3 regions of the Demequina muriae genome follow, and region 2 is predicted to be linked to each of the others. Evidence: predicted binding sites of a transcription regulator. Region 2 holds the regulator's gene; each other region holds the start of a gene.
What was found. Region 2 encodes HspR, which represses chaperone genes until heat shock. Its sites were predicted from a motif close to AAGTTGAGTCNNNNNGACTCAACTT; they were not measured.

Region 1: a site for HspR is predicted at 5,418-5,442, ahead of QQX02_RS10215 (ATP-dependent Clp protease ATP-binding subunit). Genes of this name have one in related genera too.
Region 3: a site for HspR is predicted at 4,907-4,931, ahead of QQX02_RS09530 (Hsp20/alpha crystallin family protein). Genes of this name have one in related genera too.

The regions. Positions count from the first base shown of each region.
Region 1 covers NZ_JAUHQA010000001.1:2,179,286-2,188,954, forward strand. The annotation lists gene QQX02_RS10195 (hypothetical protein) at 1-809, shown strand, start outside; gene QQX02_RS10200 (hypothetical protein) at 883-1,899, shown strand; tRNA gene QQX02_RS10205 (tRNA-Gln) at 2,017-2,091, shown strand; gene bla (class A beta-lactamase) at 2,182-3,129, opposite strand; gene QQX02_RS10215 (ATP-dependent Clp protease ATP-binding subunit) at 3,230-5,383, opposite strand; tRNA gene QQX02_RS10220 (tRNA-Glu) at 5,649-5,721, shown strand; gene QQX02_RS10225 (RNA polymerase sigma factor) at 5,841-6,434, shown strand; gene QQX02_RS10230 (hypothetical protein) at 6,424-7,503, shown strand; gene QQX02_RS10235 (thiol-disulfide oxidoreductase DCC family protein) at 7,508-7,984, opposite strand; gene QQX02_RS10240 (flavodoxin family protein) at 8,018-8,572, opposite strand; gene QQX02_RS10245 (hypothetical protein) at 8,801-9,166, shown strand; gene QQX02_RS10250 (GTP-binding protein) at 9,219-9,669, shown strand, end outside.
Region 2 covers NZ_JAUHQA010000001.1:1,548,554-1,558,222, reverse strand. The annotation lists gene QQX02_RS07295 (rhodanese-like domain-containing protein) at 1-382, opposite strand, end outside; gene dnaK (molecular chaperone DnaK) at 600-2,474, shown strand; gene QQX02_RS07285 (nucleotide exchange factor GrpE) at 2,544-3,137, shown strand; gene QQX02_RS07280 (DnaJ C-terminal domain-containing protein) at 3,170-4,138, shown strand; gene QQX02_RS07275 (heat shock protein transcriptional repressor HspR) at 4,205-4,630, shown strand; gene QQX02_RS07270 (VOC family protein) at 4,702-5,070, shown strand; gene QQX02_RS07265 (ATP-binding cassette domain-containing protein) at 5,142-6,125, shown strand; gene QQX02_RS07260 (ABC transporter permease) at 6,122-6,931, shown strand; gene QQX02_RS07255 (hypothetical protein) at 7,007-7,777, opposite strand; gene QQX02_RS07250 (sigma-70 family RNA polymerase sigma factor) at 7,949-9,669, shown strand, end outside.
Region 3 covers NZ_JAUHQA010000001.1:2,031,409-2,041,077, forward strand. The annotation lists gene mgrA (L-glyceraldehyde 3-phosphate reductase) at 1-825, shown strand, start outside; gene QQX02_RS09515 (TetR/AcrR family transcriptional regulator) at 836-1,414, opposite strand; gene QQX02_RS09520 (FAD-binding protein) at 1,474-3,123, shown strand; gene QQX02_RS09525 (SDR family NAD(P)-dependent oxidoreductase) at 3,141-4,286, shown strand; gene QQX02_RS09530 (Hsp20/alpha crystallin family protein) at 4,406-4,852, opposite strand; gene QQX02_RS09535 (YoaK family protein) at 5,137-5,841, opposite strand; gene QQX02_RS09540 (acetamidase/formamidase family protein) at 5,957-7,054, shown strand; gene QQX02_RS09545 (AtzH-like domain-containing protein) at 7,047-8,672, shown strand; gene QQX02_RS09550 (pyridoxal-phosphate-dependent aminotransferase family protein) at 8,769-9,669, shown strand, end outside.

The DNA.
Region 1 (9,669 bases), 630 kb from region 2:
CCGGCACCATCCTCACGGACGAGCAGCAGACGCTTCTCCTGTTTCACGAGTGGACCGACGAGCAGCAGGTCGCCGCGTGCATGCAGGAGCGTGGGCTGCCCTACGAGGCCGATCCCCAACGAGAAGCGGGGCGTGCAGGCCGCGTCGCGTCGTTGCTCGACATCGCGGCGGCCCCCACCGGCGCGGACATCGCCTCCGCCACCATGCGCAATGCCCACACGCTCGCCCTCCTCGACCCTGCGGAGCAGGACTCCTGGCGCACTGCGCTGACGGCGAAGTCCAGCGCCGGTGGGTGCGCGTCCCCGTCGCACCTCGTCTACATCGACAACACCAGGGCCGTGTCAGAGGCGGTCGACGGCGCGAGGGCGGACGCGGTCTTCCGTGCGTACGTGGCCGAAGTGCTGTACCTGCGAGAGGACCCCGTGCGCGCGGTCCAATCGGCTGCCCTCGTGGGAGCCGGGCGGGCGGAGCCTGCCGCCGATGGGCAGTGGGACGCGGAGCTCGCGCGTGTGAACGAAGAGCTCGGTGCCGCGATGGTGTGGATTCCCCACGATCCGATGCGCGTCGCGTCGTACGCCGACGTGGCGGGACTCGCGAGCGACGGCACGGCGCTGCTGGTGCGCGTGGGGCGCGAGGGTGCGCCCCGCATCGTCCCGGGAACGGCGGGCGTGATGCCGGACGTCGTCACGTGCGCCGGCGTCCAGATCGAGATCGCGGCGTGGCCATCCTGGGCCGCGTCCCGTGGGGGAGTGGACGGACCGGCGGCGATCGCGCATCGGGCGATCACCGAGGGCTTCTGCGGACGGTGACCGTCCACTCTCGCCGCCGCGGGGCCGCAGGGGTAGGGTCCGAAGTGAGGGGCGCGACGAGGCGAGGTGACGGGTGACTCAGGAGTACGTGGTCGTCGAGGACCAGCACGCCGCGCGCGACCGACCGCGGCTCTCGGCCCCGCGACGCGTACGCCGCACGCGCATGGTCCTCGTCGCCGCCGCAGCGCTCGTGGTCGTGGGAGCTGGCATGGTGCTGGCGTGGCCCGACGACCGTGCCGATCCTCTGCCGGAGCCCGATCCGCCCACCGCCACGGCCGCCAAGACCACCGCCGTCGTCTACCAGGAGTGGAGCGATAGGCGCGTGCTCGTCGAATGCCTCGGGGAGCGGGGCTTCTCCTACGAGGCGCGCATCGTCGATCACCAGGACTCGCTCGGGACGGTGGCGCAGTACCTGGGCCTGGAGCCCGCGACCGCCACACCGAGCGCGCCCGTGCCGATGCTGCGCCAACCCGACCTCTACCTCGGCCGGGGTGGCAGCGTGGTCGAGGAGGCGCTGCGCGGTGAGGCCACGTGCACGCTGCCCCGCACGCCCGTCGACACCGCGGATGACGCTGCGGTCGATCGGGCGGTCGCGGCGGCACGGGCCGACGAGCTCTTCCTCGTGACCGTCGCTGAGCAGGTGTGGGTGCAGCAGCACCCGGCGGAGGTCACTCACGAGATCTCGTTGCTGCGACACGACCGGTCCGCCGGAGCAGACGCAGAGGAGTCGATGCGCTGGAACGAGGCTCTCGCTCTGGTGGCGGACGTCGCCAGCGAGGGCACCGTGTGGGTGCCGGTGGTGACCGCATCGCAGGGCACCTTTGCGCAGTCAGTGGGGCTGACGGTGAGCGGCGGCGCGGTCGCTGTGCGCGTCGGCGAGGAGGATGCGGCGCTCGACCGGGGCACGTACATGACGCGGGCCGAGGCCATCCAGTGCGGCCCGGTGACCATCAGCGCCGCCGTCAAAGGACCGTGGGGCGACGGGGACGATCTCGCCGATGTGATGGACGCGCTCGGCACCGCCTGCAACGCCCTGATCAGGGGCGGAATCGTCGAGGCCGAGAGCCTCGCCGATGTGTACTGGGACTGACGCGCCGCGCGCGACGCGCTCGCGCGTTCGGTTTTGGACAGGCGGCCGATGCAGGGTAGAGTGGTTCGTCGGCCGGGCTTGCTGCTCGGCCTTCGTCTCGGGTCCGCCCGAGGGCGTTGGGGTATGGTGTAATTGGCAGCACGAGTGATTCTGGTTCATTTAGTCTAGGTTCGAGTCCTGGTACCCCAGCCAGAAGAGAAGGCCCGCTACGGCGGGCCTTTTCTCGTCTCCGGGCCGATGCGCGGGCGTGGGTGACGGTGGCAGGGCGGCCCGTCGCACGCGCTACTCGAACTGGCTCAGGACGATCTCGGCCGCGCGTGCCACCAGCGCATCGTCATACTCCGCCGTCGGGTCCGTGCGTTCGGTCAGCACGGTGATCACGATTGGGGCGCGGTCGGGTGGGAAGACGATCGCGACGTCGTTCCTCATCGGCCCGGCTCCCCCCGACTTGTCGGCCACGGTCCAGCCGGCCGGCGCACCTGCGCGCACCAGCGCATCGCCCGTCGCATTGCCGCTCATCCAGTCGATCAGGGTGTCGTAGTCGTCACCGGCGAGATTCTCGGGATCGCTCAACGCGAGCAGGTTCTCGGCGAATGCCGCTGGTGTCGTGGTGTTATCGGTGCTGCCAGCATCGACGTCATTGAGATCGGGTTCGTCGTCGACGACCCGAGTCGTCGTGTCGCCCAGGGCCGCGAGACCCTCACCGAGGGCGGACGGGCCACCGAGCCGTTCGAGAATGAGGTTCATGGCGGCGTTGTCGCTGTCGCGCACCGCCGCCTCGGCGAGTTCCATGAAGCTGAGGCCGGTGCTGATGTGCTCGCTCGTGACGGGCGAGTAGCCCGCCCGATCGACGTCGCTCTGGGTCCACGTCACCGTTGTCTCGCGCTCATCCGGTGCCGCGGTGCGGAGCAGCTCGGCCGCAGCGAACGCCTTCAGAGTCGACGCGAAGCGAAAGCGCTCGTCAGCACGGAACTCGACCGTGGCGCCCGTCTCGGTGTCGACTGCGCTCACGCCCACGCGAGCCTCGAACTCCGCCTCCAGTTCCCGCAGTTCGCGCGTGGTCGCCCGATCCGCGGCCGTGGGAGTGGCAGCGGGAGACGAGGACGGCGCGACCGACGGGGCCGACGGCTCAGGCGCCTCGGCGACGGGTGCGGGCGACGCGCAGCCGGTGACCGCCACCAGCGCAAGCGCGATCACGGCCGCGTGCGAGCGGACTGCGGTGCGAGGCATCATCGAGATCCTTCGGATCAGCCGCCCTCTGGCGTCGACGAGGCAGGGGGCGGGGACGGGGACGCCGACCACGGTAATCGATCGGCGTCCCCGGTTGGCCCTATGCGGACTCGAGCACCACCTGCTCTCCGTCCCAGTCGGCGCGCACCTGATCGCCTTCTCCGACGGTGCCGTCCACGATCTCCTTCGCCAGAGCGTTCAGCACCCGGGTCTGGATGAGCCGCTTGAGCGGACGCGCCCCGAACGCGGGGTCGAAGCCGTCGCGCGCGAGCGATTCCCGAAGGGCGTCGGTGACGGTCAGCGCGATGTCCTTCTGCGCGGCGATCCGTGCGACGGCCTTCGCGAGTTCCGTCTCCACGATGTCGCCCATCGCGGACGGGTCGATGCGGTCGAAGATCACGACGTCGTCGAGCCGGTTGAGGAACTCGGGCCGGAACGCCGTGCGCAGCGCCACCTGCAGGTTCGCCTCGAGCGCGGCCCGGTCCACGCCGTCCCATCCGAGCACGATGTCGGAGCCGAGGTTGGACGTCATGATGAGGATGGTGTTCGTGAAGTTCACCGTGCGCCCATGACCGTCGGTGAGGCGACCGTCGTCGAGCACCTGGAGCAGCACGTTCCACACGTCGGGGTGGGCCTTCTCCACCTCGTCGAACAGCACGATGCTGTACGGGCGGCGCCGCACGGCCTCCGTCAGTTGTCCGCCCTGGTCGTAGCCCACGTACCCCGGGGGCGCACCGATCAGGCGCGCGACGGCGTGGCTCTCCATGTACTCCGACATGTCGATGCGGATCATCGCCCGCTCGTCGTCGAACAGCTGCTCCGCGAGAGCGCGCGCCAGCTCGGTCTTGCCCACACCCGTGGGGCCGAGGAACAGGAACGAGCCGATGGGCCGGTGCTCGTCGGCGAGCCCCGCGCGGGCGCGCCTGATCGCATCGGCCACGCTCGCGATCGCGCGATGCTGTCCCACCACGCGTTCGTGGAGGCGGTCCTCGAGCTGGCCCAGCTTGGACGACTCGTCGGTCAGCAGCTTCTCGACAGGCACGCCGGTCCACTTCGCCACCACGCTGGCGATGTCGTCGCCGGTGACCTCCTCGCGGAGCATGCGCTCCTCGGCGGGGATCGCCTCGAGCTCAGCCCGCGCATCGGCCATCTCCTTGTCCGCCGCCGGAATGTCGCCGTAGCGGATGCGGCCGGCGCGCTCCAGCTCGCCGTAGCGTTCGGCGCGGTCAAGCTCGCCGCGGAGGGACTCCAGCCGCTCCGTCGCCGACGAGACGCGGACGATGAGGTCCTTCTCGCGCGCCCACCGCATGTTCAGCTCGTCCGACTCGGCCTTGAGGCGCGCGATGTCGGCGTCGATCTCGTCGCGTCGTGCGCGGGCGGCGGGGGACTTGTCCTTCGCCACCTGCGTGCGCTCGATCTCGAGCTGCATGATCCGGCGGCGCGCGCGGTCCAACTCGATCGGCATCGAGTCGAGCTGCATCTTGAGAGCGCTGGTGGCCTCGTCGATGAGATCGACGGCCTTGTCCGGCAGGAACCGGTCCGAGATGTAGCGGTCGGAGAGGCGGGCCGAGGCGACGATCGCCTCGTCGGTGATCTTCACGCCGTGGTGGACCTCGTACTTCTCCTGAAGCCCACGCAGGATCGCGACCGTGTCCTCGATCGATGGCTCGCCGACGTAGACGGGCTGGAACCGGCGTTCGAGCGCGGAGTCGGTCTCGATGTGCTCGCGGTACTCGCCGAGCGTGGTCGCACCGATCATGCGCAGCTTCCCGCGCGCGAGCATCGGCTTGAGGATGTTGCCCGCGTCGACGCTGCCGTCGGCCTTGCCGGCTCCCACGATGGTGTGGAGCTCGTCGATGAACAGCAGGATGCGGCCCTCGGCCTGTTCGACCTCGGTGAGGATGGCCTTGAGTCGCTCCTCGAACTGCCCGCGGTAGGCGGCGCCCGCGACCACCGAGCTCATGGCGATCTCGATCACGCGGCGGTCCTTGAGGGACGAGGGAACGTCGCCGGCGACGATGCGCTGGGCGAGGCCCTCGACGATCGCCGTCTTGCCCACGCCGGGCTCGCCGATCAGCACGGCGTTGTTCTTGGTGCGCCGGGTGAGGACCTGCATGACGCGGCGAATCTCCTCGTCGCGGCCGATGACGGGGTCGAGAGAGCCCGACTCGGCGAGGGCGGTGAAGTCCTGGCCGAACTGCTCGAGGGCGCTTGGCTGCTGGTCGGCCTGGGGCGCCTGCTGTGGGGTGGTCATGATGAACCTCCTGCTTGATCTGACATGAGGCTCGAAGTTGAGCCGTATGCACTCAAGTTTACATAACTCACCTACGCTCGGCAACAGGAGGCGACGGACGATGCGGGGGAGAGGGTGGCGAGAAGGAGAAGGCGGGCTGCGGAGGGACAGCCGAGGAGCTCGCTATCGTGGCCCGTGGTCGAGTGCGCGGCCGCGATTAGCGCAAGGGTCGAAACATCGGCTATCATCGTGACTCGCGTTCGCCGCAGGTTGGGCGGACCGCTAGGGCCCCGTTGTGTAGCGGCCTAGCACGCCGCCCTCTCAAGGCGGTAGCGCGGGTTCGAATCCCGTCGGGGCTACGGAAAGACTCCTCACCATCAGGTGGGGAGTCTTCTTCGTTGTGCGACGCGTGCACACGGTGGTGCACTGCGTCGACCTCGTCGTGCCATGATGCGAAGAGAGGGGAGGTGGCTCGGCCGTGACCTTGGGCGAGTACTTCCCTGCCACGCTGGCGGCGGCCCGCCAGGGTGCCACCTGGGCGTGGGAATCCATCTACCGTGACCTCTACGGCCCGTTGCACGGTTTCGTGCGGGGATCTGGTGTGCCAGGCGAGGCGGAGGACGTCGTCTCCGAGACCTTCCTCAACATTGCGCGCGACATCCACCGGTTCGAGGGAGATGAAGATCGGTTCCGGGCGTGGACCTTCACGATCGCGCGCCGTCGCATGCAGGACGCGTGGAGATCGCACGGTCGTACGGCGCCGGTCACCGGCGAGGTGGACCTGTCGACGATCGCTGACGAGAGGTTCCTCGGCAACGTGGAGTCCGAGGCGCTCAGCGACCTTTCATTGATGGAGCTGCGCGCAGTGATTCGGGGACTGACCGCGATGCAGCGTGATGTCCTGATGCTGCGAGTCGTCGCGGACATGTCCGTGAAGGACACCGCCGAGGTGCTGCAGAAGTCGGAGGGCGCGGTGCGCGTGCTGCAGAACCGCGCCGTCCGCGCGTTGCGCGACGCCCTCGGTCGCGACGACTCTGACACTCCTGGAAAAGAATCTGACGATGACGCGTAACGTCCGGGGCCCGTCGAGCGATGACCACAGTGAGATGACTACTGACGAGCACTTCTCCGACCGCGACCTGAACGCGCTGTTCTCCGGCCGCGCGATCGCCGATGCGCGCCTCGCGGAGCTTGGTCCGGTGATGGCCGCGCTGCGGTCGACGTCCGCCGACGCTCCGTCAGATGATCAGGTGGCCGCCATGGCGGTCGCACTGTCCCGGGCGGTTCCTGCGACGACCGATGGTGGCGTCGCACGAGCCCACGCCCGGCCTTCTCCGCGACGTGGCTCGGCGCTGTCGCGGCGCCTCGTCGCCATCGTGGCAGGCGCCGGTCTCGTGGGAGTGGGATTCGCGGGAGCCGCTGCCGCTGACGGCGCTGCGCCCGGGGACACGCTCTACGGGCTCGACCGCGCCCTCGAAGCGGTGGGCATCAACAATGGGGGCGCGCATGAGCGCCTCGCTGAGGTGCGGGTGCTGCTCGAGACGGGCGACGTCGACGGCGCGCTCGTCCACGCCGAGCAGGCCACCGACGAGCTCGACCCCGAGGCGACCGAGGCGCTCAGGGCCGCCGCCGAATCGGTGGCGTCGGCAGGGTCCGATCAGTCGCGCGAGGTTCGCGAGCAAGTGTCGGCCATGCTGATGTGGATGTCGGAGACCGACCTGGAGGGCCGTGAGTTCGGCCAGGGCGTCGCCGAGCGCGCACGAGCCATCGGGAACGGCAACGACCCGGCAGCGACTGACGGCGTGACGAGCGAGAACCCCGATGCTGCGGCAGAGGGAAATGCTGGCAAGTCGCAGCAGACCCGCCCGCCCGTCGGTGACGACCGCGGCGCCTCTGGAGACGCCGGCCAGTCCGATGGTGGAGCCAAGCCCGAGAGCAAGGGCGGTTCGGGCGCTCCCGCCAAGCCTGAGGACGCCGCCCCGCCCGCCGACGCGGGGTCCCCGAGCGACTCCAAGTCGCCCGCGGAGCCGGGACCGGCCGAGGATTCAGGCAAGACAGGAAAGTCAGGATCGTCGGGGGACACGGGCAAGCCCGAGAACCCAGGCGAGGACGGCAAGAACGCAGGAGGAGGGCGGCCTTAGTCGCTTATGGCGAGCGGTGACGGCCGGGCGATGCGGCAGTGATCGCTTCGACGTCCTCAGTAGTGGCGAGGCGTGCACGCCACTCGGTCACGAGCTCCCCAGGGGGAGTGCCGCAGGCCGGGTCATCGGCGGGCCGCCGAGGGCGTCTCGCCGCTACTGCGGAATACACGCCATCCCTGATCGTGCGGGGAATCCACCGGATTGCTCCGCCGATGCGCCAGGGCCAGCCCAGGCGCGATGCGACGCTCGCCACGGCGTCGGAACGCAGCCGCGGGCCGTCGGGGGTGGCGATCACGAGCGTCGACGCGGCCACCGCGGGGGCCAGACCCATCGCGTCGAGCGCGGCACGGCCCACCGTGCCCGCACTGCCCGCGATCAGGAACCGGCGTTCGCGATCATGGCGGATGAGCCACGCGACGAATCCGTTGCACAGCCCGCAGTCGCCGTCGAACACGACGATGGCACGCGGCTGGTCGGTCATGCGGTCAGGGTAGATCACGCATGCGCGCGTGGTTCACGGTCGATGCGGTGAATCCTTCGCCCGGCTGGCGGCCATGACAGTGGCGAGATGCTCGCCCCACTGCACCGCCTTCTCTTCCTGGCCGCCGATCAGCAGCGCCGCCGGCTCCGCTGAGCCGGTGACGAGCGCGACGGTGAAGGTGCGCGGCTCTTCGATCGGAGTGTGCCCCAGTGCCGTCAGGCGGCTGGTGATGGCGCGCGCCGCCCCATGCCCCAGTGGCCCGCGAATCCCGGTCTCAAATGCGGCGAACTGACGGTCGGCGGGGGGCACGGCCTCGAGCCAGTCGCGAATCGACGGGTGGCTCACATCGGCGTGGAGGCCCGGGCGGCCGTACACCTTCGACATGGCGGAGGTGCGGGAGGCGTCAGTGGGAAGGTTCATCGCGTGCACGGGGGCGCCGACGATGAGGAGCCGCGCTCGGGCCACGACGGAGGGGGTGGCCTTGTCGGTCGTGAGTGCGACGGCGCCGTTGCCGAAACCTCGCGCGATGGCCTGCGCGATGGCGGCGGTGTTGCCCCACAGCGACTCATATACGACGACGGTGTCCATGCTCCAGGTCTACTCCGGGTTCGGCGCGGTCGCAACGGACCTTGGTCCCGCTGCGGAGCGGGTCGAAAAGTTCATCGCCATGGTGACCAGTCCGCCCGCCGACGTCGTGCGAACACGTAGCGTCCCTCCCCGACGGAGGGACGTCTTGCATTCGCTTGCGCACCAGTTCGGGGTGCGACGGCACTACTGATTCGGGCCTCCGGGTCCGACGGTCCCTAGGAGGGGAACATGGCAAACGCCACTGAGACGATGACCACCGTCATGACGATCGAAGGCGCGACGGCGGCCGCTCTTGTCGACTACGAGTCGGGCATGACTCTCGCCACTGCAGGGGGCGGAGTCGATCTCGATCTTGCCGCCGCGGGAAACACCGAGGTGGTGCGCTCGAAGATGCGCGTCATGGACTCGCTCGGACTGGACGACAAGATCGAGGACATCCTCATCACGCTCGGCAAGCAGTTCCACCTGATCCGGCTCGTCACGTCGCCGAGCGGTCACGGGCTCTTCATCTACCTCGTGCTGCAGCGTGACCGGGCGAATCTTGCGATGGCACGCCGCCAGCTCCAGTCCGTCGAGCAGTCGCTCTCGATCTGATGTCCCTCGCCGTGGCGAGCGGTCGTGATCGCTCGCCCGGGAGGTCGGCGCCATGTCAGACATTCACAAGATCGTGATCGCCGGCCCCTTCGGGTCAGGCAAGACCACTTTCGTCCGCACCATCTGCTCTGACGCCATCGGCGCTGAGCGGACGGTCTCCGACGCGACCTCGCGGCTCAAGGAGCAGACCACCGTCGCGATGGACCACGGGACGGCGACCATCGCGGTCGGCGTCGACGAGCGCGTCGTCACGCTCTTCGGCACGCCCGGACAGGAACGGTTCAGCTTCATGTGGCCGATGCTCGCGCACGGGATGGCCGGGTACGTGCTGATGGTCGACGCGAGTCGGCTGCAGGCGCAGGCTCAACTGAAGTCCATCGTCCGGCGATTCGGTGCCTTCGCGCCCGGAGCCCCGTTCGTGCTGGCGGTGAACCGGTGGGACCCCTCCGAGGTGAGCGGCGACGAGCTCGCGGAGTTCGTGGGAGTGCCGCGGCACGCGCTCG
Region 2 (9,669 bases):
GACCCTCGACCTCGATGACCTGGTCGACTGGCATGCCCTCGCGAGCCCAGTACTCGAACCCGCCGATCATCTCTTTCACGGAGTAGCCGAGACCGGCGACGATCAGCCCGGCACGGGTCGCCCCGTTGCACCCCGGCCCCCAGCAGTACACGACGATCTCGCTGCCGGCCTCGGCAACCTCGGGAATGCGCGCCGGGAGCTGCGCCTTGGGAATGTGGAGGGCACCGCGAGCGTGCCCCTGGTCCCAGGCCGCTTGGTCTCGCGTGTCCACCAGCACGAGCCGCGCATCGGCCGCCTCGAGGGCTGCGTGGACGTCGGACGGATCGGTCTCGAAGGCGAGCTTGGCCGCGAAGTGGGCGGCAGCATCGGCGGGTGTCGTCATGCTCCGGAGGCTACTCGGGGCCACACATGCCAGTCGAGGCCCGCCTGGCACCTCGGCGGCGGGGGCGCCTGAGTACCAATGTTGAGCGTGAAGGGCTCAACTCTTGGCCTTCCGGCTTGACAGGCCCGGCGCGACGTGGATACTTGAGCGTAGGCGGCTCAAGTTACGAGCCGGCAGACGTCGCGGTCGGAACGACCGCACAAGAAGGAGGACACCAATGTCACGAGCAGTAGGCATCGACCTGGGCACCACGAACTCCGTGGTGACCGTGCTGGAGGGCGGCGAGCCCACCGTCATCGCCAACGCCGAGGGCGCCCGCACCACCCCGTCGGTGGTCGCGTTCTCGAAGACGGGCGAGGTGCTGGTCGGCGAGATCGCCAAGCGCCAGGCCGTCACCAACGTGGACCGCACCATCGCGTCCGTGAAGCGCCACATGGGCACCGACTGGTCGCACGAGATCGACGGCAAGAAGTACAACGCACAGGAGATCTCCGCGCGCATCCTCGGCAAGCTCAAGCGCGACGCCGAGGAGTACCTGGGCGAGAAGGTCACCGAGGCCGTCATCACCGTCCCCGCGTACTTCAACGACGCCGAGCGCCAGGCCACCAAGGACGCCGGCGAGATCGCGGGCCTCAAGGTCCAGCGCATCGTCAACGAGCCCACCGCCGCCGCGCTCGCCTACGGGCTCGACCGCGGCAAGGAGGACGAGCTCATCCTGGTCTTCGACCTGGGTGGCGGCACGTTCGACGTGTCCCTCCTCGAGGTCGGCAAGGACGAGGACGACTTCTCCACCATCCAGGTGCGCTCCACCGCCGGTGACAACCGCCTGGGCGGTGACGACTGGGACCAGCGCATCGTCGACTTCCTCATCAAGGAGGTCAAGAACTCCGAGGGCATCGACCTGGCCAAGGACAAGTCCGCGGTGCAGCGCCTGCGCGAGGCGGCCGAGCAGGCCAAGAAGGAGCTGTCGAGCGCGACCAGCACCAACATCTCGTTGCAGTACCTGTCGATCGGAGAGAACGGGCCCGTCCACCTGGACACCCGCCTCACCCGCGCGCAGTTCCAGGAGATGACCAAGGACCTCCTCGAGCGGACCAAGGCGCCCTTCAACCAGGTCATCAAGGACGCCGGCATCAAGCTGTCCGAGATCGACCACGTGGTGCTCGTGGGCGGCTCGACCCGCATGCCCGCGGTGACCGAGGTCGTCAAGGAGCTCACCGGAGGCCAGGAGCCCAACAAGGGCGTCAACCCCGATGAGGTCGTCGCCGTGGGAGCCGCGCTGCAGGCCGGCGTCATCTCCGGTGAGCGCAAGGACGTGCTGCTCATCGACGTCACCCCGCTGAGCCTCGGCATCGAGACCAAGGGCGGCGTGATGACCACGCTCATCGAGCGCAACACGGCGATCCCCACCAAGTCGTCGGAGGTCTTCTCGACCGCGGAGGACAACCAGCCATCCGTGCTCGTGCAGGTCTACCAGGGCGAGCGTCAGTTCGCCCGTGACAACAAGATGCTCGGCACCTTCGAGCTGGGCGGCATCGCGCCGGCCCCGCGCGGCGTGCCGCAGATCGAGGTCACGTTCGACATCGACGCCAACGGCATCGTGCACGTGGGCGCCAAGGACCGCGGCACCGGCAAGGAGCAGTCCATCACGGTGACCGGCGGCTCGGCGCTGTCCAAGGAAGACATCGAGAAGATGGTCAAGGACGCCGAGGAGCACGCGGAAGAAGACAAGAAGCGCCGCGAGGACGCAGAGACCCGCAACAACGCCGAGACGTTCGCGTACTCCACGGAGAAGATCCTGTCCGAGAACGAGGACAAGGTTCCTGCGGAGACGGCCGACGAGGTCAAGTCCGCGATCGCCGACGTCAAGACGGCGCTCGAGGGCGACGACGTGGCCGACATCAAGGCCAAGCACGACACGCTCGTCGAGAAGGCGCAGAAGATCGGCGAGGCGGTCTACGCCGCTCAGCAGTCTGAAGACGCCGAGGGCGCCGAGGGTGCACCGGCCGGCGAGGGCCAGGAGCCCACGCCCGACGCCGACGACGATGTCGTCGACGCCGAGATCGTCGACGACGAAGACGACAAGAAGTAGCACCGCTACCCGGCGGGCGTGGGGCTGCACGCCCCACGTCCGCCGCCGCGGCCGCTCACGGAGGCTCACATGACTGACAACAACCAGACGCCCGACGAGAACCCCCAGCCCGATCAGGGGGGCGACAACGACCCGCTGGCCGACGCGGAGGCGATCGTCAACGAGGCCGCCGCCAGCATGGACGACGGCGAGTACGGAGACGCCGACGCGGACGAGCAGGGAGCGGCCGATGCGATCGACCGCGCCCAGCAGATGGCCGCGGAGCACCTTGCGGACCTGCAGCGACTCCAGGCGGAGTACGTGAACTATCGCAAGCGCGTGGACCGCGATCGTGAGGCCGCCGGCGACGTCGCCACCGCGAAGGTGGTCGAGGCGCTCATCCCCGCGCTCGACGACATCGTGGCCGCGCGCGAGCATGGCGACCTCGAGGACGGGCCGTTCAAGGCCATCGCCACCAAGGTGGAAGAGGCACTCGGCCGCTTCGGCTGGTCGACGTATGGGGCGGCGGGCGAGGAGTTCAGCCCGCAGCTCCACGAGGCGCTCATGTCACAGCCCTCCCCTGACGTCGAGGTTCCGACGGTCCAGCATGTGGCCCAGCCGGGCCACCGCATCGGCGACCGGGTGGTGCGCCCCGCGCGCGTCATCGTGTCGCAGCCCGAGTAAGTTCCCACAAGCGAGCCGAGAGGAGGCGTGCAGTGACGAGTCAGGACTGGTTCAGCAAGGACTTCTACGCGGCGCTGGGCGTCTCCAAGGACGCGAGCGCGGACGAGATCAAGAAGGCGTACCGCAAGCTCGCACGTGACCTCCACCCGGACCGCCACCTCGGCGATACGACGTCAGAGGAGCGCTTCAAGGAGGTCGGCGAGGCCTACGGCGTGCTGTCCGACCCCAAGCAGCGCCAGCAGTATGACGCCGTGCGGGCGATGGGCGGCGGGGGGCCCAGGTTCCAGGCTGGAGGCCCGGGCGGCGCCGGCTTCGAGGACGTCTTCTCTGGCATGTTCGGCGGCGGCGCCGGTGGGCCGGGGGCACCTGGCGCCGGTGGCCCGCAGTACCGCGCGCAGGGCTTCGAGGACATGCTGGGCAACCTGTTCGGCGGGGGCTTCCAGCGCGGTCCGGTCAAGGGCACGGACATCGCGGCCGCGACCGAGGTCTCGTTCCGCCAGGCGACCGAAGGCGCGACCATCACGCTGCGCACCGCAACCGGCGACATCACGACCCGACTCCCCGTGGGCGTGCGCGACGGCCAGAAGATCCGGCTGCGAGGCAAGGGCAGGCCCAGCGCGAACGGCGGACCGGCGGGCGATCTGCTGCTCACGGTGCGCGTCGCCAAGCACCCCGTGTTCTCCGCCGACGGACGCAATCTGCACATCACCGTGCCCGTCACCTATGACGAGGCCGTGCTCGGCGCGACGGTCGAGGTGCCGACGCTCGACGGCGGCCGGGTCAAGGTCAAGATTCCCGCGGGCACGCCCAGCGGCAAGACGCTGCGCATCAAGGGACGCGGGCTCCAGGCGAAGGACGGCGCGGGCGACCTGCTCGTGACGGTCGAGGTCGCGGTGCCCAGCCGTCTCTCCCGCAAGGCCAAGGAGGTGCTGCAGGCGTTCGCCCTGGAGACCGCCAAGGATGAACCGCGCAAGGACCTGTACCGCGACGCGGCGAAGTAGACCGGCCGATGCGCGCATCGGCGATAGATTGAGCGCACCGCAGGTGCGGCCAAGGAAGGAGGCGCCGTGGACACTCCCGATGTCGACGAGCCCGTCTTCCTGATCTCAGCCGCCGCTGAGCTCGCGGGCATGCACGCGCAGACGCTCCGGCAGTACGACCGACTGGGGCTGGTGATCCCTCGGCGACGCCCCGGCGGCGGCAGGCGATACTCGCTCCGCGACGTGGCCACGCTCCGTCAGATCCAGCGCATGAGCCAGGACGAGGGCATCAACCTCGAGGGCATCAAGCGCATCCTGGCGCTGCAGAAGCGCGTGGATCGGCTCGAGACCGAGGTCGAGAAGCTGCGCCCACGAGCCGACACCGGATCGCGAATCTTCGCGTCGGGCCCCACCGGGTCCGTGGTGATCGTCGAGCGCGGCAGGCGCGCACGCAAGGACGAGGGCCGCTCGCTCGTGCTGTGGCGCTCTGCGTCTCGCAACGCGCAGGACTGAGCCGCTCGCGCGCGAGACGGCTTTCTGCCGGACCTCTTGACGACGCTGCGCGTCAGGTCGACCATGAGCCCATGGCCGATTCCGAGTCGCCCCACACTCATCATGCGCCGGACTACGTCGAGATCCCTGCGACCGACCTCGACGCCTCCGAGCGCTTCTACGAGGCGGCATTCGGGTGGAGGATGGTGCCGTACGGCCCCGGCTATCGCGGCATCGTCGCCGCAGACGGCCGCGAGTGCGGCGGGCTGTCGGAGGTCGGAGTGGTCCAGCCGGGCGGAGTGCTCGTCGTGCTGTTCTCCCGCGACCTCGAGGCCTCGCTCGGCTCGGTGCGTGCCGCCGGCGGCTCCATCACGCGCGAGCCGTTCGACTTCCCCGGCGGGCGCAGGTTCCACTTCACGGACCCGAGCGGTCTCGAGCTCGCGGTGTGGGCCCTTCCCTGACCCGCGCATCGGCCCTCACGCCCCTGGCGAACAGCCGCGCGGATGTCACAGGGCGGACCTAGTCTGGCGCCATGGCGAATGACAACGCAGTAGAGGCAGAAGGCCTCGTCAAGAACTTCAAGGACACGAAGGCGCTGAGAGGCGTCGACCTCACCGTGCCTCGTGGCACCGTGCTGGGGGTGCTCGGCCCCAACGGCGCCGGCAAGACCACCGCGGTACGCATTCTTGCGACCCTCCTGCGTGCCGACGGCGGCAGCGCGCGAGTGGCGGGCTTCGACGCCGAGCGCCAGCCGGCGGAGGTCCGCAAGCGCATCGGACTCACCGGGCAGTACGCCTCGGTGGACGAGGAGCTCACGGGTCGCGAGAACCTGCTGATGATCGCGGCGCTGCTGAACATGCGGAGCGCCGATGCGAAGGCGCGTGCCAAGGACCTGCTGTCCTGGTTCGACCTCACCGACGCTGCGGACCGCACCCTCAAGACCTACTCGGGCGGAATGCGGCGGCGCCTGGACCTGGCGGCATCGCTGACCGGGCATCCGGAGGTGGTGTTCCTCGACGAGCCCACCACTGGCCTCGACCCCGCCAAGCGCGAGGACATGTGGGACGTGGTGCGGGACATCGTGTCCCAAGGCACGTCGGTGCTGCTCACCACGCAGTACTTGGAAGAGGCCGATGCCCTGGCAGACGACATCGTGGTGATCAACCACGGTCAGGTGATCGCGCATGACACGGCGCACAACCTCAAGCGCGTGGTCGGCTCGCAGACTCTCCGCGTGAGGCCCGCGGACGCCGCCGACGCCCAGGCGGTGCGGGACCTCCTCGCCGGGGTCGCCGCAGACGGCGCACCGATCGATGAGCATCGGCCCGGCGAGTACTCCGTGCCGGTCGTCGACGACGGCGCGCTCGCTGACGTGGTCGCACGCCTCCGCGGCGACGGGATTCCCGTGACGGAGCTGTCGCTGCAGCTGCCGAGCCTCGACGAGGTGTTCTTCACGCTCACGGGAGAACGACAGCGGGTGCCGAGCGAGGCGCGCGATGGCGAGGAGGCGGCATGACCACCGAGAGCGTGACCCGGGCGATCGACATCATCCCCCGCGGCCCGGTCGATGTGTTCCGGCATTCGTGGGTGCTCGCCAAGCGGTCGCTCGTCAAGACGTGGCGCACTCCTGAAGGCCTCATCGACGTCACGCTGTCGCCGATCATGTTCACGCTGCTGTTCACGTACATCTTCGGCGGAGCGATCGCCGGCTCAGCGAGCGACTATCTGGTCTTCCTGATCCCCGGCATCATCGGGCAGAACATCGCCTTCGCGTCCGTGGGAATCGGCATCCAGCTGAACTCGGATATGGCGAAGGGCATCTTCGACAGGTTCCGCGCTCTGCCGATCTCGCGGATCGCTCCGCTGCTGGGCGCAGCGCTCGGGGACGTGGTGCGGTACGTGCTGCTCATCACGATCATGGTCGGCACGGGCTACGTGCTGGGCTACCGCATCGCCACCGACGTGGTGAGCTTCCTTGCCGGCTGCCTGCTCGCGATCCTGTTCGCGCTGTGCCTCGCGTGGGCGCCCATGCTGGTCGGGCTCATCGCGAGGTCGGAGCGGTCGGTCCAGGGCATCGTGTTCATGACGCTGTTCCCGCTCACCTTCGCGTCCAGTGCATTCGTCGACCCGTCGACCATGCCGGGGTGGCTCGAGGCGTTCTCCAACGCCAACCCGCTCACGCACTTGATCGAGTCCCTGCGTGCGCTCTGGGGCGGCATGGGCGAGTGGCAGACCCACGTCGCCTGGACACTCGCCTGGTGCGTCGGTCTGGTGGTGGTGTTCGCGCCGCTCGCGATCCGCGCCTACAACAGGCGGGCGTGACCCCCCCCTGAAACGGGGAGAGGGTCTGGCACCGCCCTCAGCGCGGTGCCAGACCCTCGTCCGGGGTGACGTCTCCTACCGCTGCAGCGACTCCACGAGCTCGCAGGCGTACGCGTGGGTACCGGGGAGAGACTCGATCCACACGCGCGGAGGCTGACGCATCAGACTGTCGACCTTCATGGCCGCAGCCCGGTCAGACAGGTGGTCCCGCAAGGACGCGAGGCCCGCACCGAGCGTCTCGCCGCGCTCAACGAGCACCGCGTAGAGTCCGTCGCCCAGGCGCGCCATCGGGTGGCCCTCGCCATAGGTGCCGCGAAGTGCGGCACCCGTCGCAGCATTGCGCGCCATGCGCTGCCACGGATCTGTGCTCTCGACAGACACGTCGACCATCACGAGAGCATAGGTTTCGCCCACCACCTGCGCGAGACGCGCTGCGGCGCCGTACACCTCAGCGAGGCGCTGAGAGAGGTACTCGGCGGTGCCGAGCCCGGACTCCGCATCGGTCATCGCCGGGGCATCCATCGTGGGAATGGTGCCAGCAGTCCAGCCCTCGCACAGGGCGCGGATCGAGCGAATCGGCGCGGACTCGAAGCCAGCGGCACGGAACAGCACCGCCATGTCGTCGATCGCCTCGGTGATGCCCACACCCGCGGCGGAGCGCGCCTGGCCGAGTCGGTAGGCGGCGGGAGCCGTGTCGAGTCGTGCCTCGAGGGCCTCGACGAGCGCCTCGGTCGCCGGGGTGTACCAGTCACCCGGGCGCAACCACACCGAATCGATGCTCGCGCTCTCCCACCGCTGCAGAAGCGCTGGCGCTCCTGGCACGGGAATGTGGGTCTCACTGCTCATGCCGGATGAGACGCCCGTGACGCCGCACTATGACGGCAGATTTCGAAGAATCTTCGTTCCGCTTGGGGACGAATGTGATCTATTGCCCTCCTGGCCTCTTGCTTTGCATACGCACTTACAGGGAACATGTATCCACAATCCTCGGACTTGCCGTGGAGGGGGCCCCAGTAGATGACATCTGAGGCGATCGCACTGTGGACGGAAACGTCCAGCGATCCCGAGCTGATCGCCGGCGTGCGTGCCGGCGACTCGGCGGCCTTTGGTGTGCTCTACGAGAGGCACGCGGACGCGGCACGGAAGGTCGCGTACCAATATACGAACTCCCCGAGCGATGTCGACGACGTGGTGTCAGAGGCGTTCTCCCGTGTCCTGCGCGCGCTCCAGCGAGGCGATGGCCCGGACCTCGCCTTCCGTGCCTATCTCTTCACCATCGTGCGGCGCACCGGTATGGACATCATCGACAAGGGCATTCGCACCAAGCCCCGTGACGACATGTCGCCGTATGAGTCCGCCATCGGGTACGGACCGTCGTCCGACGAGCCCGCGCTTGACGGGTTCGAGCACGGCATGGTGGCGGACGCGTTCAAGTCGCTCCCCGAGCGTTGGCAGGCGGTGCTCTGGTACACCGAGGTCGAGAAGAAGAACCCCAAGGAGATCGCCCCGCTGCTCGGGCTGAGTGCGAACGGCGTCGCGGCCCTCGCCTACCGGGCTCGAGAGGCTCTGCGGCAGGCCTACCTCCAGCAGCACCTGAACACCTCAGAGTCCGCGGACTGCCTCGAGGCGAACGCTCAGCTGGGCGCGTACGTCCGCGGCGGCCTGTCCAAGCGCGAGCACTCCCGAGTCGATGTGCATGTGCGCAGCTGTGAGCGCTGCGCGGCACTGGTCGCGGAACTTGAAGACGTCAACCGCGGCATGCGCGGCATCATCGCACCGCTGTTCATGGGCGTGCTCGGTGCCGGTGCGCTCGAGGGCGGCATGCCGATCGGCGGCGCGCTGGGACCGCAGGGAGCCGCGACACTCGGCGCGTCCGGTGCGAGTGGCGCTGGGGCCGCGGGTGCGGGTGCCGCCGGCGCCGGCGGTGCGGCCGCTGGCGCGGGAGGAATCGCCGGGCTCATCGGTGTGGTCTCGCACCTCGCCCTGCCCGCTGCGGCGGTCGTCGCGGCCACGGCGCTCGCCATCAGTGGCGCCAGCATCCTGGGATGGCTGACACCAGGAGACGGGCTCGACCGCGCGGAAGGCCCCGTCGTCCCCGAGGTCTCGCCATCGACGTCACCGTCGCCAGAGACCGAGCCGACGACGGCACCCTCCCCCGTGCCCGAGGCCAGCGCTGTGCCGTCTCCCGCGCCATCCGCGGAGGCTCCTCCCCTCGTGGTCGACGGCATCACCGGGTCTGGTGTCGGCGCAGGCGGGAGCGTCACCGGCTCTGATGCCTCCGGCGGCTCGGAATCGCCGGGATCCGACACCGGCTCGGGTGGCACGACCGATGGAAACACAGGCGGCACGGGTGGCACGGGCGGCGGCAGCAGTGGTCCCACCGATCCGACCGACCCGACCGATCCGACGGACCCCACGGACCCGACCGACCCGACCGACCCCACCGACCCCACCGACCCGACGGACCCCACCGACCCGACGGACCCCACGGACCCGACCGACCCGACCGATCCCACCGATCCGACGGACCCGACCGACCCGACTGTCGTGCCAGCAAACCTGAGGCTCTCGGCGGGAGCACTCGATTACCTCGAGATCACGCGCTCGTCGCCTCAGCTGTCCATGACGGTGTCCAACACAGGCGCAGGATCCGCGACCGATCTCGAGGCGACCATTCAGCTCCCCGATGGCCTGGCATTTGCCCCGCCTTCGGGTGGTGACAGCGGCATGGCGCTCAA
Region 3 (9,669 bases), 480 kb from region 2:
TCCGCTGAGCGGAACTTCGGCGAGATCATGAAGAGCGACCTCAAGCCGTACCGCGACGAGCTGGTGATCTCGACCAAGGCCGGGTGGGACATGTGGCCTGGTCCCTACGGTCAGGGCGGGGGAGGCCGCAAGTACGTGCTCGCCAGCCTCGACCAGTCGCTCGAGCGCATGGGCCTCGATTACGTCGACATCTTCTACTCTCACCGCTACGACGCGACCACGCCGCTCGAGGAGACTGCGGCCGCCCTCGACACCGCAGTGCGCTCGGGCCGTGCGCTGTACGTCGGCATCTCCTCCTACGACGCCGAGCACACGCGCGAGATGGCGGGACTGCTGCGCGATCTCGGCACTCCGCTGCTGATCCATCAACCCAGCTACAACATGCTCAACAGGTGGGTCGAGCACGAGGGTCTGCTCGATGCGGCGGACGAGGTGGGCGCGGGCGTCATCGCGTTCACCGCGCTGGCCCAGGGCATGCTCACGGACAAGTACCTCGACGGCATCCCCGAGGGCTCGCGCGCGTCGGAGGGCTCGTCCCTCGACAGCGCGTGGCTCACGGACGAAGTGGTGCGCCGGCTGCGGGCTCTCAACGACATCGCCGCGTCCCGTGACCAGTCGCTCGCTCAGATGGCACTGGCGTGGACCCTGCGCGACCCCCGCGTGACGTCGATCGTCATGGGGGCGAGCTCGGTGCGTCAGCTCGAGGACAACGTCGGCGCCCTCGACCGCCTCGACTTCACCGAGGCCGAGCTGGCTGCCATCGACGAGCACGCGACCGATGCGGGCGTCGACCTGTGGGCCGATGCGCGCAAGGGCGCGCTCTAGGAGTCCAGTTCTACGAGTCCAGCAGCGGGGCGACGCCCTGGAGTCCGGGCGCCAGCAGGCGCCACGCGTTCTCGGACACCGCGTGGCGCTCGTCGCGCGGCGCATGGCTCACCACCATGGCGACCATCCCGACAGCGAGCATGAGGTCGTCAACGGAGGCGCCGGGAGTGCCGCCGTCGGGGGAGGCGGCCTCCTCGGCCCACTTGCGTGCCAGCACCGCGCGCAGGCGCGCGTCGAACTCGGCGACCCGCGCGTCGGCCCTCGCCACGGCGATGGTCTCGATGAAGGCCGAGGCGGCCTCAGCCTGGTGCGTGACGAGGTCGAGGACATCGCGCATCGTCGAGCCGGGCTTCTCTCCCAGCCGCTCGATCTCCACGAGGTTCTCCTCGAAGACCGCCACCGTGAGGGAGATGCGGTCGGGGAAATGGCGGTAGAGGCTGCCCTGTCCCACCCCGGCGAGCTTCGCCACGGCTGACAAGGGTGCGTCGATGCCGCGCTCATCGAACACGGTCCGGGCGGCCGCGACCAGGGCCGCGCGGTTCTGCGGGCCCGCGCTCGGTCCGCGGTTCGTCCGTCGTGGTGTGGCCATAGCCTTAGGATAGATACCGGACAGCGTTGTCCGGAGTCGAGTGCATGGGAGGCACACCGATGGCAGAGCACACGTGGGATGAAGAGGTCGATCTTCTGGTCGCAGGCTCGGGGGCCGCGGCGATGAGCGCCGCGATCGCGGGAGCCGATGCGGGGTTGACGGTCCTGATCATCGAGAGCACCGACAAGTGGGGCGGCACCACCGCGATCAGCGGCGGCGGCCTCTGGATGCCGAACCATCCCGACATGGGCACGTTGGGCAAGTCAGACTCGCGCGAGAAGGTCCTCGAGTACATGGACGCCGTGATCGGCGACGTGGGGCCTGCGTCGAGCCCCGAGCGCAGGAGCGCGTATGTCGACGCCGTCCCCGAGGTATTCAACGCCTGGCGACGGCTGGGGATTCGGTGGGCGCTCAGTGCCGACTATCCGGACTACTACCCGGACAAGCCCGGCGGCATGGACGGCGGCCGGGCCATCGAGACCGAGCCCTTCGACTCCAAGCGCCTGGGCGGTTGGTTCTCCGCGTCCCGCGCTCAGATCCCCGCACCGCTCAAGACCGATGACGTCTGGCTCCTGTCGCGGGCATGGTCCTCGCGAACCGGGTTCGTGCGCGGCGCGCAGGTCGTGGGGCGGACCCTCAAGGGCGTGCTCACCGGCAAGGGTCTCTACGGTCTCGGCGGCGCGTATGCCGGACACCTCATGATGGCCGTGCGCACGCTCGGCGTCGAGGTGAGGCTCCGGACCCCGATCACCGCGGTGATCAAGGAGGACGGCGCCGTCGTCGGCGCGGAAGTCGCCGCGCCCGGCGGCCCGATGCGCATTCGGGCTCGCGCAGGCGTGGTGCTTGGCACGGGAGGCTTCGCCCGCAACAAGGAGTGGCGCCAGAAGTACCACGGCACCGAGGGGTTCACGTCGGCCCCCGAGGGCGATCTCGGCAGCGGGATCCAGGTGGGCATCGACGCCGGCGCCGACCTTGCGCTCATGGATGATGCCTGGTGGGGCGCTTCGGTGCCGATGCCGAACGGTGAGGCGCAGTTCGTGGTGAACGAGCGGTCGGACCCGTACTCGATCATCGTCGACCAGTCAGGGCGCAGGTTCTGCAACGAGTCCGCGAGCTACATCGACGTCGGCCACGCGATCCTCGAGCGCGACAAGGAGGTGCCCGCGATTCCCAGCTGGATGATTCTCGACCGCCGTCACCAGAAGAAGTTCCTCAACAATGTCGCGCTCACGGGTCTGAAGAAGTTGAAGAAGGCCGGCACCGTGGTTGAGGCGGACACGCTCGACAACCTCGCCGCGCGCCTGGGCATGGAGCCCGAGGTCCTCCGTGGCACGGTCGACCGCTTCAACGGGTTCTGCGCGACCGGAGTGGACGAGGACTTCGATCGCGGCCGCACCGCCTACGACAACTACTACGGCGACCCGTCGCTCACGAACCCCAACCTCGGTCCCATCGAGAAGGGGCCGTTCCGCGCCTTCATGATCGTCCCCGGCGACCTGGGCACCAAGGGCGGGCTCCTCACCGACGAGCATGCGCGGGTGATCGACACGGACGGGGTGCCCATCGAGGGCCTGTACGCGGCGGGCAACACCACGGCATCGGTCATGGGTCGCACGTATCCTGGCGCCGGGTCGACGATTGGCCCCGCCACCGTCTTCGGCTACCTGGGCGCGCGTCACGCCGCCACTCGAGTCCGTGCGAAAGTCTGATCAGATCGGAGGGAACCATGTTCGGCAGACGAGACAGCAAGAAGACCGACGAGAACCAGGCGCCCGTCACCGAGGCGTCGACGGGTCCGGCCGCCGACGGCCCGGGCGCCACCGGCCTCGGCGGGGACACCAAGATCAAGGACTGGCTGTCGCATCCCCAGGGCGGGCCGGTGCTCCGGGAGATGCTGGCCCAGGCGGGCTCCGACGAGTCACAGTTGAAGCCGGTGCGGAACTTCGCCATGAAGCGGCTCATCCCCATGAGCAAGGGCCAGTTCACCGAAGAGAAGATCGCCCAGCTGGTGGTGAAGGCGGAAGCCTACGATCCGTCCACCGCCCCGGCTGAGCCAGCCCCCGCATCGGCCGCACCGGACTCTGGGGAGGACGACGAGCTCGAGCTTCCCGACTTCGCGGAGGTCATCACGGAGGGCCGGTTCGCTGGCAGGACCGTGATCGTGACGGGGGCGGGATCGGGCATCGGCCGTGCCACCGCGTCGCGCATCGCTCGTGAGGGCGGGCGGGTGATCGCCGCGGACATCGACGGCTCACGCCTCGACGCGCTGGCGGCGGAGCTCGAGGGAGTCGATCTCGTGACGGTGGTCGCGGACATCACACGTCAAGAGGATGTCGACGCGCTGGTGGCGGCGGCGGGCGAGCGCATCGACGGCCTCGCGAACGTGGCCGGGATCATGGACAACATGACCCCGCTCCACGAGGTGAGCGACGAGGTGTGGGATCGCGTGATGGCCGTCAATGCGACGGGCATGTTCAAGCTGTCGCGGGCGGTGCTGCCGGTGATGCTCGAGGCGCACGCGGGCTCGATCGTGAACATCACATCGGAGGCTGGCCTGCGCGGATCCGCTGCGGGCCTGGCCTATACGGCGTCCAAGCACGCGGTCGTGGGCCTCACCAAGTCGAGTGCGTTCATGTACGGACCGCAGGGGATCCGCGTCAACGCCGTCGCGCCCGGGCCGGTCATCACGGGGATCGAGGCGAGCTTCGACTCGGACCTGGGGGGCAGGCGCATCCGCACCGCAATGGCGGCGATGCCCGGTCCCGTGGGTCCCGAATCGCTGGCGGCCTCGATCACGTTCCTGCTGTCTGACGACGCCCACAACGTCAACGGCGCGATCCTGCCCTCGGACGGCGGGTGGTCGGCGGTGTAGGGGTCGAGCGGGGGTGCACTAGCTGAGCGACGTCGACTGGAGTGCGCCTCGGCCATGACGCACGAAGGCCCCGACGGTCGGCCGGAGCCGGCCGTCGAGGCCGTGAGTGGAGTCGCGTCCTACGAGGTCGCGACCTGGATGCGGCGCGGCTTCGCGGATTCGGCCTTGGGCACCGTGATGGTGAGCAGGCCGTCGCGGTATGCCGCCTCGATGCGGTCGGGGTCCACGCGGTCGGGCAGACGCACCGCGCGGTGGAACCGCCCGAACCGGCGCTCGACGCGCTTGAAGCCGTCCGGGTTGGACTCGGAGTAGAAGTCGCGCTGGCCAGCGACGGTCAGCACGTTCTCTTCGATGGACACGTCCACCTGGTCGGGTGAGACGCCGGGAATCTCGACGTGAAGGGTGAAGCCGTCCTCGTTCTCCTCCACGTCGAGGGCGGGGCTGAAGGCGCCCGCGAGCGATGCGTCGGAGTCCCCGAAGAACTGGCGGACCATCCGGTTGAAGTCGTCCTGCCACAGCGACTGAGCCGTCGCCGGGACCGTCTGACGAGTGACCTCTCGTGCCATGGTGAACCTCCTGAAAAGTGTCGTGTCACCGCCTCCTCGGCGGCGTCGGCGTCAAAGTTGAGCCGATGTCACTCATGTTAAGACTTGAGTCGAGGGCGCGCAACTCTTGAGCGGCCGTGTTCGCTGAGGGAGATCGGGCACCCGTGAACTGCGAACCACTTCTTGCCGCGACGCGCCGGTTCAACGGGCTGTCGCGGTTCCTGGCGCGGCGCGTCGAATGAAAAGTGGTTCGCAGTCAAGGGGGTGGAGCGGCCGATGCGAGAGCTCGGCTGGGAGCCGCGGAGCTACAGGCCGGTGGCCTCGGCGAGGTCGCCGGGCTTGGGGCGCGAGACGTGGCCGACGATGGTGACCACCACCGTGATGAGCGCGCTGGCGAGCATGCCGACAGCGATGTCGACCTGCAGCAGCAGTGCCCCCGCGCAGGCGCCCGCACCGATGAGCAGGATCGCGCCCATGCGTCGCTTCCAGAAGTTGAGTCCCTCGCCGCCGGCGAAGGAGTCCGCGGCAAGCCCTGTGATGGTGGAGGTGACGACCACGGTGGTGACGTCCTTGACCGCGATGTGACGGGCGACCGCGGCCTGGAGGCCCATGGCGGCTCCGAGCGCAGTGGTGATCGCGAAGGTGAGCACGTGCGGGGGCTCGGACTCGACGGCAGCGGTGATGGCGGAGGCGACCAGCACGGCCGAGACGATCGAGAACAGCACGGTGGTCTTGTGCGACCAGCCCGCGTCGAAGGTGCGCAGCGTGCGCCCGCCGACGGCCGCGCCGAGGAGGAATCCGACGAGTGCGAGCACGGGGCCCAGGACGGGGAGGCCGTCGACTCCCGTGAGGGCCATGCCGAGGATCACGACGTTGCCCGTCATGTTGCCGGTGAAGACGCGGTCGAGGCCGAGGTAGCCCACCGCGTCGATCACGCCGGTGGAGAACGTGAGGGCGAGCATCAGCCCCAGGTGCGTGCGGGCGATGTCTCGTCGCAGGGCGTCGCGCATGGCGGCCTCCTCGTGGATGATGGCCCCGCACCGGAACTGCGGTGGAGCCATCCTTGGCCGGGGCGCCGGTAGTCTCGAACAAGAGTAGGGCACCGACCAGGCGGGAGACGTGAGGATGGGCGATTTCGCGGGCGTGCTGCGCAGGGGCGAACGAGTACCCGAGGGCGCGGTCTACCTGCCCGCGGGACGCGACACCGCACTGTGGGGCCGCCTCCCTGCGAAACACGATGCGCCGGTGCTGACGGTCGATCCCGGTGCCACGGTGGTGGTGGACACGCTGTCGCACGAGGGCCTGCTGCCCGATCAGGGGTCGGACCCGGGAGCCTTCTTCGGCAGCCACGGCGTGACGGCCGATGCGGTGCTGGCCGAGGCGTCCGAGTTCGCCGAGTCGGGGTCCCGCACAGCAGACGACGGCCCGCACGTGGTGACCGGCCCGATCGCGGTGCGCGGCGCGAAGCCTGGGGACCTGCTGGTCATCGACTTCCTCGACTTCACCCCGCGAGTGCCGTACGGCGTGATCTCGAGCCGCCACGGTCGCGGTGCACTGCCTGGCGAGATGCCACCGGGGCCGGACAATGTCAGCGTGTTCACGCGGATTGGGAAGGACACCGCCGGCACGTGGCGCGGCTGGCTTCCCGGCAGGGACGGTGGGCGACCGACCACGGGGTTCCCGCTCGCGCCGTTCATGGGGATCATGGGCGTCGCCACCGACACCGACGAGCGCGCTCACTCGGTGCCGCCAGGCCCGCACGGGGGCAACCTCGACATCAAGGAGCTGGTGGCCGGCACGCGGCTCTACCTGCCGGTGCAGGTGCCCGATGCGCTCGCGTACCTGGGCGATCCGCACTTCGCCCAAGGTGACGGCGAGGTCGCGCTGACGGCCCTGGAGGCCTCGCTGCGAGCCACCGTGCGGTTCGACGTGGTGCCGGAACGCGAGGCGCTGCGGTCCTTCGGCGAACTGGCGAGCCCTCTCGGTGAGTCGACTGACTATCTGATCCCCACCGGACTCGATGCGGACCTGGACGAGGCCATGCGCGGGTGCGTGCGCCAGGCCGTGGCGATCCTCGCCGCGCGCTACGGCATGGAGCCTCACCTGGCGTACGCGTACCTGAGCGCCGCCACCGACTTCCGTATCTCCCAGGTCGTGGACCTGGTGCAAGGAGTGCACGCGATGATCCGAATGAGCGACTTCGAGGCGGTGCCCGGTGAGTGACCCCAGCGAGCACCCGGCAGAAGACATCGCTCACGACCTCCAGGGGTTCGTGGGCCTGCCTGACGGCGTCGAGCCGCCGCCGCAACTGTTCGACGCGTTCTGGGCCTACGAGGCCGCGCTGATGGACGACGACCTCGAGCGACTGGGCGCCTTCTTCGCGACCGGACCCGACGTGATGCGCGGCGACGGCAGCGGACTGCTGGTGGGCCGGGAGAACATCGACCGGTTCCGGACCGGCCGCGGGGGAGCGCCGGCGCGCACGGTCACGGAGATTCAGGTGCGCCCGATCACGGAGACCCACGCGTACGTGACGTCCGTCAACGCACCGGACAAGGGCGGCCGGGGGCTCGTGACGCAGCTGTGGGAGCGGTGCGGAGACCAGGACGCCACCCCGGGCGGCTGGGTGATCACCGCCGCGCACGTGAGCGCGCCACCGCCCGCGATGGATACGCGCATCTGGCGCGTACTCGGCTCGCCGCTGGTGCCCGCGACCACCGCCGACGGTCCTCTCGCGGGCGCGACCGTCGCCGTGAAGGACATCGTCGCCGTACCCGGCCAGCGCATCGGCGCCGGGGTCCCGGCCTACCTCGCCGAGGCGACGGTCGAGGAGAGCCCGGCCGATGCGCTCGCCGCCCTGCTCAGCGCCGGCGCATCCGTGCAGGGCATCGCCCAGACGGATCAGTTCGCGTATTCGATCGCGGGCAAGAACGCCGCCTACGGCACGCCGCCCAACCCGGCCGCGCCGGGAGCCATCCCTGGCGGATCGTCGTCTGGCCCGGCATCGGCCGTCGCGAGCGGGCAGGCGACCCTCGGCCTCGGCACGGACACGGCGGGCTCGATCCGCGTGCCGGCCTCCTATCAGGGCCTCTGGGGTCTGCGGCCCACGCACGGTGCCGTCTCTCTGAAGGGCGTGCTCCCGCTCGCGCCCTCGTACGACACCCCTGGATGGCTCGCCCGCGACGGAGCGACGCTGCGCGCGGCCGCCGCGGCGACGCTGGATGCCTCAGCGCAGCGCGCGATTCCGTCGGACCAGGCCGTGGTGGCGGCCGCACTGTTCGAGGTCGCCGATGCGGACGTGCGCCACGGACTGGGGGACGTGATCGACGCTCTCGCGGCTCATGGGCTGTTCGCGTCGCTGGAGCCAGTCAGCGTGCCCGCCCCCGCCGAGTTGTTCCGCATCTTCCGCTCCACGCAGTCCGCGGAGGCTGCGCGATCCTGGCAGGAATGGATCGGCCTCCACCCGGGTGCGCTCGCGGAGGACGTCGCCGAACGCTTCGCGTGGGCCGCATCGGTCACGCCTGCGCAAGAGGAGGAGGCGCTCGAGGCCAAGCGTCAGGTTCGCGAGGCCATCGACGCCGCGCTGGGCGACGCGATCCTGCTGCTCCCCTCGGCGAGCTCCGTCGCACCGCCCCTCGACGCCTCTGCCGAGCGCCTGCAGCAGGTGCGCGAGGCGACCCTCGGCATCACCGCAGTCGCCGGGATCACCGGGCGTCCCGCGCTGTCCCTACCGTTGCTCGAACTCGACGGCGGGCCTGTGGGACTCAGCCTGGTGGGCCCGCGCGGCAGCGACCTGGCGCTGATCGACATCGCGCTGGGGTGGGTCGACGCGCTGCAGTAGATCGCGCGCATGGTGACACCGGGGGCAGAGGCCAGCCCGCGCATCGGCCGCCGTCTCGAAACCCACAGGTAACGTAGGTCTTGGCATGATGGGCAGGTGACCATACCTGGATCGATCAACCCGCCGCCGCGACTGCTCATGGGCCCGGGCCCCATCAACGCGGATCCACGCGTGCTGCGGGCGATGTCCGCGCAGCTGGTGGGTCAATACGACCCGTGGATGACGGACACGATGAACGAGGTCATGGACCTCTACCGGCAGGTGTTCGTCACCGACAACGTGCACACCATGGTGGTCGACGGCACGTCGCGCGCGGGCATCGAGGCGGCGCTGGTGTCGCTGCTCGAGCCGGGCGACCGGGTGCTGGTGCCCATCTTCGGACGGTTCGGCCACCTGCTCGCGGAGATCTGCCGCCGCGCGGGCGCCGAGGTCCACACCATCGAGACCGAGTGGGGGCGTGTGTTCACGGAGGAGGCGCTCGAGGCGGCGATCTCCGATGTGAGCCCCAAGGTGGTCGCCATCGTGCACGGCGACACGTCCACCACAGTGGCGCAGCCTCTCGAGGGGCTGGGCGATCTGTGCGAGAAGCACGGCGCGCTGCTCTACACCGACGCCACCGCGACGCTGGGCGGCAACGAGTTCCGCGTCGACGAGTGGGGAATCGACGTCGCCACTTCCGGCCTGCAAAAGTGCCTGGGCGGTCCGTCGGGTTCCGCGCCGGTGACGTTCTCCGAGCGCGCCGCCGCGGTCATCGAGGGACGCAAGTCCATCGAGGAGGGCATCCGCGACGTGGGCGACCCCGTCTCCGCGCACCCCATCCGCTCCAACTACCTCGACATGGCGCAGATCTTCGACTACTGGTCCGAGCGGCGCCTCAATCACCACACCGAGGCGACCACCATGCTGTTCGGCGCTCGCGAGTGCGCCCGCATCCTGCTCCAAGAGGGGCTTGCCGAGTCCTGGACACGGCACCAGCTGCACGGCCGCGCGATGCTGG